2 regions of the Devosia yakushimensis genome follow, and region 2 is predicted to be linked to the other one. Evidence: riboswitches for the same ligand, from Rfam matches in the RefSeq annotation. Region 2 holds a riboswitch; the other holds the start of a gene.

Region 1 (4,209 bases), 2.3 Mb from region 2:
CCGGTGGCGCCGCGGCCCATGGCGAGGGTGATGGCCAGCAGCAGCGTCAGCAACGCCGAACTGGTGCCGATGACGAGGCTGGAAAGCGCCGCCCACCAGAAAGCCGGCTGCGCCAAGAGGCGCCCGAAGCCGCCCACTACGCCATCGAACAGGACCGAAGCCAGGGGCAGGATGAAGGCTATGGTGCAAAGGATGAGGATGATGGTTTGCACTATCCGCGCGCCAATGCCATCGCGCCAGCTCGGGGCTGTGGAAGGCCCCAGGCTCGTGGGAATGGGCGCCAGGGCCGAGGCGATCAGGATGACAATGGAGCAGACCCCGATCTGCGTCAGCGCCAGCAGCACGGCGGCGCGCAGGTCGAAATCCTGCCGCACGGCGGCATAGATGGCCACTTCCAGTGTCTGGTTGGCGGGCCCGCCGCCAAGCAGCAGCACAATGGGGAAGCTGGTAAAGGCGAGGAGGAAGATGATGGCGCCCAGGCCCGGCAGCGTGCCGCGCAGGGCCGGCCAATCGATGATGGTAAAGCGCTGCCAGGCGGAAAGGGCCAGGGATTGCCCGGTCTTGAGGCGAGGCCGGGGGATGGCGTCGAGCCGGGCCAGCATGATGCGGGCGGCAAAGGCGCCGTCGAGAATGACATGGGCAAAGAGAATGCCGGAAAGCCCGAAGGCGGGATTGCCGATGGCGGTGCCGAACAGGGCCTCGCTCGCCTGGTTGATCCAGCCATTGCGTCCCCAGATGGAGAGCAGGCCAAAGGCCACCACCATGCCGGGGGTGACGATGGCCGAGGCGAAAAGGCCGACAACCAGATCGCGCCCGGGAAAACGCAGCCGGTTGAGCGCCCAGGCGAGCGCCATGCCCACGGCCAGCGAGAGTATCGTGGTGAGGCCAGCCTGGATCGAGGTCATCCGCAGCAGATGAGGGATATCCACCCGTCCCGGGCCGCTGGCCTGATCGGTGGCCGCGCTGAAAATCGACCACAAGACGAGGGCGATCAGCACGGCAATCGCGAAAGCCAGGGCGGAAGCGGCGGCGATACGCAGCGGGCGGTGGGGCAGGGCGGTCATGGATGCTTCCATGGGCACAGATCGCCCCCACCCCTGACGCTGAGCACGCATGCCTGCGAGCCACGATCTGCACCCTCCCCGCCTCCCCCATCAAGGGGGAGGTGCCGTTCTGTGGTTGTGACCATCCCGGTGGTCCCTACTGAATCGCCTTCAGCATCTCGTCGATCCAGGCAGGTGTATTCGCCTCGATCTCGGCGTCGGGCAGGGTCAGGGTCTTTTCCGGCTGGGGCAGCGCGCCAAAGGCGGGGTTCAGTTCATAGCCAAGGTCGATGACCGGGAACATCCAATTGGTGGTGGGGATGATCTTCTGGGCGTCGGCCGATGTCAGGTAATCGAGGAACTGGAAGGCGAGTTCCTGGTGCTTGGAGGATTTGAGCACGCCAGCCACTTCGGTCTGGGCGAAATGGCCCTCCTCGAACAGGGCTGCCTTGATCGTATCGTCGTCTTCCTCGACGATGTGATAGGCTGGCGAGGTGGTGTAGGAGAGCGCCATATCGGCCTCACCCTCAAGGAAGAGATTGTAGCTTTCGCTCCATTCGCGCGTGACGGTCAGGATATGGGGCTTGAGCCCGGCCCAGATTTCGGGCGCGCGGTCGCCATAGGCAGCCTTGATCCAGAGCACGAGGCCCAGGCCGGGCGTTGCCGAACGCGGGTCCTGGATGACGATCTTGAAATCGTCGGGCAGGGCGATCAGCTCTTCGAACGACTTTGGCGGATTGGCCACCTTGTCGCTGTCATAGACAAAGGCGAAATGGGCGTAATCGAAGGGCACGAAGCTCTTGTCGGTCCAGCCGGTGGGCAGGGTCAGGTTGTCGAAATAGAAATTGTGCTCGGCAAACAGCCCGGTGTCGCGCGCTTCCCCGGCAATGGCGGTATCGAGCCCGACGATCAGATCGGCCTCGGTCGTGGCGCCTTCGAGCTGCACACGGCGCAGCGTGCCGATGGAGGAATCCGCGGCGATGAAATCGACCGTGCAGTTGCAAATGGCTTCAAAGCCGGCCTTGAGCTGGGGGCCGGGGCCCCAATCGGCGGCAAAACCATCATAGGTATAGATTTTGAGCGCCGGCACATCCTGGGCGAAGGCGGGCGTGGCGAAGAGTCCGGCAAGGACCGCAAGCGCCAGAGAGGTGGATTTGACCATTGGGTCATTCCCTTCATCGGTTCAAGCGATCATGTGTGAAGGGATAGGTGTCAATGGTGGAGCGTGGCGAGACGCCCTTGCCATCTCGAACTTCCTCCGCCAGCATGACCTGGTTCAGGTTCAATGGGTAATTCTCAGCTCCGGAAACCCGGAACACCCCAGCGAGACGCCTGAGACTTAGTGCGAGAATTGTGACAGTGCAAGAGACTTCCGTGAGCGGCGCGGATGGGCTGCCCATCGTGTTTGAAGGCCCATTGGCCATTGTGGGCGGCGGGGTGGTGGACCCGGCTCTGCTGGTCGAGTTGGACCGGCGGGGCGTCGCCCTGGTGGGCGCCGATGGCGGGGGCGATGCAATCGGGGATGCGGGCCTGGTGCCCGCCGCGATCATCGGCGATCTTGATTCCCTCTCCAACCGGACCGGTTGGGAGCAACGGACCAGGGTCGTCCACCTTGCCGAGCAGGAAACCACCGACTTCGAGAAAGCCCTCTATTCGACCGCAGCGCCGCTGACATTGGCGCTGGGCATGACCGGCAAGCGGCTCGATCACACATTGTCAGCGCTGAATGCCATGCAGAAATTTGCGCTGCGGCGGCATCTGCTGCTGGTGGATGAGGTCGACGTGGCGCTGGCCGTAATTGGCCCGTTCAGCTTCGAAGCCGCCAAGGGCGAGCGGGTGTCGATCTATCCCCTGGCGGAAGTGAGCTTTGCCCGCTCCGAGCGACTGCTCTATCCGCTGGATGGATTGACGCTGGCGCCGGGCGGACGGCTCGGTACGTCCAATGAGGGGCTCGGGGGGCGGGTCGAGATTGTTCCGGCCGACGACACGCCCTGGCTGCTCATCCTCGACAAGTCGCATCTGCCGGCGCTCATCGACCTGCTCCTCGCCCCTGCGTGACGCCTTTCTGAATGGCCCGTTCAAGGCCGTTTCAGCCGGTGCGGCTCACATCGGGAGCCGCCGGAATAACCGGCGATCAGAGAGGAGTTTTCCGAAAATGTCGATCAGCAGATCCATAGCCGTTGCCCTCGTGCTTGCCACCGGGCTTGCGGCCGGCGCCGCGCAGGCCAATGACATTGCCATTGGCACCGGCCTGTCCGAACTGGCCATTATCATCGTTGGCGGCAAGGGTGGGGATGTCAGCCTCAACCCGCAGCCTTTGCCGCCGGGCATTGTCAATCCCTGGGTCCGGCAGGGGCTCAATCCCCAGCCATTGCCGCCGGGCAGGGGTCCGGCGACCGCGGTTCGCCCCGGCTTCTGGCAGGGCAGCAATCCGGACGAGCTTGTGCCGGGCCGGATGTATTAGGCGCTGCTGGGGGGGTCGGGATACCCCCTCCTAACCTCCCCCTGATAGGGGGAGGGATATCTCCACTCTTGGAACTGGATCGAGTTCTAACCACTGAACGGTCCCTCCCCCTATCAGGGGGAGGCTAGGAGGGGGTATCCACTTGCCAAGACCTTTGGCTGATCCGGGAGGGTATCCCGGTGGATAATTCGCCTTTGCCCGCCTATGCTGGGGCGGACCTCAGGGAGATGGCATGACAAATCGCCGGCATATATTGACGGGTTTGGCCGGGCTCTCACTCGGCCTTTCAGTCCGGCAGGAGGCCTGGGCCATGAGCAGTTTCACTCAGCAGGTCGCCGCCTCGCTGCCCCAAGGCGTCACCTTGCCCGAGGCCTTCGTTACGACCATGGACTGGATGGCGGCCAATGACTTTGTGCGTGATGGACCAATTGCCTATCTCTCGCCCGCCAGCGCTCAACTCATGAGCGAAACCGGCTTCAAGCCTGTGGATGCCGGCCATGTTGCCGCGTGGCTGGGCACTGAAGACCCCAGCTACGTGGATCGGTTGGCACCCATCATTCCGACCGGCGGCGAGGGCTCGTATGCGGCGTTGTGGCGGCGCGACGATGGTGGCCTCAGCATCGTGCATATGGGGTCGGGTTCGGGCTCAACCATGACATGCGTTTTGGCTGATGACCCTGTCGACATGCTGCGGCTGATGGC
Region 2 (4,209 bases):
TCCGCGGCCAGCCGTTCCCAGGGCATGGCCAGCCGCTGGATCAACACGGTCGTGCCAAACAACACCAGCGTCAGCGTCGCACTGACCAACACGGCCGCCAGCACCAGATCGGGGCGGAAATTGTTCTTGGCATTGAGGATATAGATGCCCAAGCCTTTGGCCGCTCCGGCATATTCGGCAAAGATCGCACCCACCACCGCATAGGTGATGGAGATGCGCAGCCCGGCGAAGAAATAGGGCAGGGAGGAGGGCAGCCGCGCCAAGAGGAAGATGCGGAGCGGCGACGCCCCCATCGAGGCCAGCAGCGCCTCGATATCCTCGTCTGTCGCCGCGTAGCCCTGCACCAGCGCCACCAGCATCGGAAAAAAGGTGACCAGCGCTACCAGCATGATCTTGGGCGTGAGGCCAAACCCGAACCACAGCACGATCAGCGGCGCGATGGCCACGAGCGGCAGCGTCTGGCTGATGATGAACACTGGAAACAGCGCCCGCCGCAGCGGCTTGAAAAAGTCGATCAACACCGAGAAGAAGAATGCCGCCGCCAGCGAACAGGCAAAGCCCAATAGGGTTGCGCTGATGGTCGGCAGTGTATTCTCGAACAGTGCCGGCCAATTCTGCACCGCCTGCACGACAACCCGTGACGGCGCTGGCAAGGTCGTCGGCGAGATGCCGGAAAACCGGGCATAAACTTCCCAGGCGAGGATCAGCCCTCCGACGGATAGCAAGGCCGGCCCGATTTTGCCGAGGGTGGACGCGAAGACGCGTGATGACTGTGTGGACATGGAGGGATTCCGGGAGGTTTCTCGGCGCCCCAGTAGACCTCATCCTGAGCTTGTCGAAGGACGAGGTCGTGGCACCATCTCGGGCACGACCTCGTGGTTCGACAAGCTCACCATGAGGTCTACTGCGCGTGAGCTAGCGAACCGTCGGGCTATTCGCCGATACAGTCAGGTCGATGGTGACGTGCCCCTCGGGCGGGCCGAACCGGCAGAGCGCCGCCTGCACCGTGGCGAATACCGCTCCGGCGTCGCCGCCCAGCTTGGTGCAGAAATTCTTGGCGCGATCGAAGGTGCCGGACTGCCTGAGGAAGTCGATACAGCCGTAAATTTCGTCCATGTGATCGTTTGTATCCATCACATAGAGCGAGAATTGCGCCGCGCTAGCCATATCGGTCACCGGCGCCGACTGCACGGCCTGCAGCGCCATTTGCTTGCGCTGCTCCAGCGGCAGGACAGGCCCGCCATATTCGGTGGTGTAGCAGACGGCGTCATCGGGTTCGCCCGGGCAACCGCGCGAAATCGTGGCATGCAGCACGCAGTGCTTGCCGCTTTTCGCCGCCGCGACGAACAGGTCGCGCATGGCCGGAAACAGCACTTCGGGTGCACCGACCAAAAGGGTGGAGATATCGTCAGTCTCCACCTGCAGCCGGTCGCGATAGGGATCGAGCGCGCTCAACGCGCCAACAATGACACCGACGAAATCGTCGGTCATAGGATAAATGGAAATCTGTGCGCCAGAATACATGTGCCCGCCTCGCTCCGCTGGTATTACCCAGATCAGCTACTAGGGTTTGCAGGCTTGCCGCCCGCGTCTCAGCCCCGGCTATACGGAGCACCCCTGTGGATGGGCGCAATCAATCAGCTTGCGATGCCAATGGCAAGCGTCTTGTGCAGAACTTTTCCTCTACCCGATAAAGTGCCGCAATAGCCCCGCCGCGGCGACGCCGATGATCACTGTGGGCAGCATGGAGAGCCGCGTCGCGGCCACCAGCGTAATGGCGATGGCGATCAGGTCGGCCGGATTATTGGCGACAAAGCTGGGCGCAATCACCGAGATCAGCACGCAGCCCGGCGCCGCCTCCATGACGGCGGTGGCGCGTGGGCTCAGCGTGCGATTGCGCAACACCAGATAGCCACCGATTCTGGTGCAATAGGTCGCGGCCGCCATCAGCACGATGGTCAGGACGGTCAACGGATCGATCATGCCTCGTCTCCCGTCAGCACATAGGCCGCGATCAGCCCGGACAGGGCGCCGGCTGCCACATACCAGGCCCCCGGCACGAACAGATAGGTGAGGGCGGCGACCACCAGGCTCACTAGCCAGGGCCGTGCCGCGGCAAAGCCCTTCCACATGCCCCGCATCAACACCAGGAACACGGCGGGAAACGCCATGTCGAACCCATAGGCCTCGACATCGCCCATGATCGGTCCAAGGGCCGCGCCCAGCGTGGTGAAGGCCACCCAGGCCACATAGAACACCAGAGCCGTACCCAGATAATAGGGCAGGCTGAATGCCGGATGCAGGCCCCGCTTAGCACGGGCCTTGGCATCCGCAATGCCCAGCGCCCAGCTTTCATCGGTCATGGCGAACAGCGCGGGCAGCGCCTTGCGCTTGGGCAGATGCCGCAGATAGGGCGCGATGGCCGCTCCCATCAGCAGATGCCGGCTATTGACCAGGAAGGTGATGGCGACGATCAGCGCGATGTGGGGCGGGGAGGTCCAGAGCTGGATGGCGGCGAATTCCGATCCGCCGGCAAAGTTGAGCCCCGTCATCAGAGGCAGCTCGATAACACTGAGCCCCTTTTGCGATGCCTGCGCACCCAGCACCAGCGCATAGGGAATGATCCCCAGCAGCACGGGAACGCAGCTCTTCATCCCGCGCACCAGTTCCGAACCCAACGGCGATTGCTCGCCGCTCGCCTCGCCTTCCATGGCAGTCATGTCATTATCCATCACTTCGCAATCGCGTTCTTCTATTCCAGTTTTGGCGCAATCGGGTTGCGAAGAGAGCGCAGTTTTCTCAATTCATGGCGCATGGTACCGTAAAAATCCAATTTCGTGGAATCCAATGCCATGCAACTCGATGACATCGACCGCAAGATACTGCGCGCCCTGCAGCGCGATGGCCGTATGCAGAATATCGAACTGGCCAAGGAAGTAGGTCTATCACCCTCGCCCTGCCTGCGCCGTGTGCGGCTTCTGGAACAGGCCGGCATCATTGACCGATATGTGGCCGTGCTCAACCCCGCCAAGATCGGCAAGCGCCTGACGCTCTTCGCCCGCGTCTGGCTCAAGGCACAGGACGAGGAAACGATCGAGCATTTCGTCGAGGAGGTGCTAAAGCTCCCCCAGGTGCTCGAATGCTATCTGATGCTGGGCGATTGCGACGTGCTGGTGCGCATCGTCGCCGAAGACATTGACGACTATCGCCGCTTCCAGTCCGAACATCTGAGCCGCATCAGGGGCCTGCAAAACGTCAAGACCGATGTACCCAGCCAGGTGGTCAAGCAGACGTCGGAACTGCCGGTTTAGGTGAGGGGCAGGGCCTGCCGGTTCTTGCACGCAGCAAGTTTCCCCCACCCACGGCGTCATTCCCGCGCAGGCGGGAATCCACTCTTCAAACTGTGACGAAGAGAAAGAATGGATTCCCGCCTGCGCGGGAATGACGTTGTGGATGACCACAAAAACGAAAAAACCGAAGCCGAAGCCCCGGTTCTTCCATGTCGTGCCGATGGAGGTCAGTGCACGATGAGCGGCCGCGGTGCATCGCGGCCGTTTGGCTTAGAAGCGGTAGTTCACGCCGAGCGTAACGGCATGATTGGTCAGATCGTCGGTGCGGGCGATGCCGGCAACCGTGCTGTCCACGTCGAAATAGCGGGTCTGCAGATATTCGGCGCGCACGCTGAAATTATTGCCCAGGTTCTGTTCGACACCGGCGCCGAAGACCACGCCACCATAGGTGTCGGTGCCCGACGTGGTGGTGCCGCTCGGCTCCAGTTCGGCCAGCGAAGCACCGGCCGTGCCGTAGATCAGGGTATCGCCCAGCGCCACGCCGGCGCGGCCCTTGGCGGCCAGCGACCAGTTCTGCGTCAGCCCGGCATCGGGGGTGAGTTCGTAGCGCAGTTCATCACTGAGCGTACCCGAGACTTCGGCGCCCACCACGAACTGGCCGAACTGCTGCAGGTAGCCGGCCTGCACGCCGCCCGAGAACGACGTGTTGTCGAAGTCGTCGGCGCTCATCATGCCGCCATGCGCACCGGCATAAAAGCCGCTCCAGTTGTCGGTGGCTACGGCCAGCCCGGCATCGGAATAGGAAATCGCGGCGGGGGCGGGCGTATAGAGGTCGGCGGCCTGTGCGGCGGAAACCGAAGCGACGGCGACGGTGCCCGTCAGCAGGGCGGCGAGGGTGTAGCGAAGGGACACTTGGTCA

What was found. Region 2 has a riboswitch for thiamine pyrophosphate ahead of QQL79_RS11875 (YkoF family thiamine/hydroxymethylpyrimidine-binding protein). Riboswitches for the same ligand answer to the same signal wherever they lie in the genome.
Region 1: it holds a riboswitch for thiamine pyrophosphate, as region 2 does, so the genes downstream of both, thiB (thiamine ABC transporter substrate binding subunit) here and QQL79_RS11875 (YkoF family thiamine/hydroxymethylpyrimidine-binding protein) in region 2, are expected to answer to the same signal.

What each region holds. Positions count from the first base shown of each region.
Region 1 covers NZ_BSNG01000001.1:157,967-162,175, forward strand. Annotated here, with positions in the region: gene QQL79_RS00735 (ABC transporter permease family protein) at 1-1,064, opposite strand, end outside; gene thiB (thiamine ABC transporter substrate binding subunit) at 1,201-2,205, opposite strand; TPP riboswitch at 2,280-2,376, opposite strand; gene QQL79_RS00745 (thiamine diphosphokinase) at 2,418-3,101, shown strand; gene QQL79_RS00750 (hypothetical protein) at 3,199-3,507, shown strand; gene QQL79_RS00755 (hypothetical protein) at 3,818-4,209, shown strand, end outside.
Region 2 covers NZ_BSNG01000001.1:2,441,365-2,445,573, reverse strand. Annotated here, with positions in the region: gene QQL79_RS11880 (ABC transporter permease) at 1-782, opposite strand, end outside; gene QQL79_RS11875 (YkoF family thiamine/hydroxymethylpyrimidine-binding protein) at 916-1,524, opposite strand; TPP riboswitch at 1,516-1,629, opposite strand; gene QQL79_RS11870 (AzlD family protein) at 1,684-1,983, opposite strand; gene QQL79_RS11865 (AzlC family ABC transporter permease) at 1,980-2,720, opposite strand; gene QQL79_RS11860 (Lrp/AsnC family transcriptional regulator) at 2,853-3,311, shown strand; gene QQL79_RS11855 (outer membrane protein) at 3,561-4,202, opposite strand.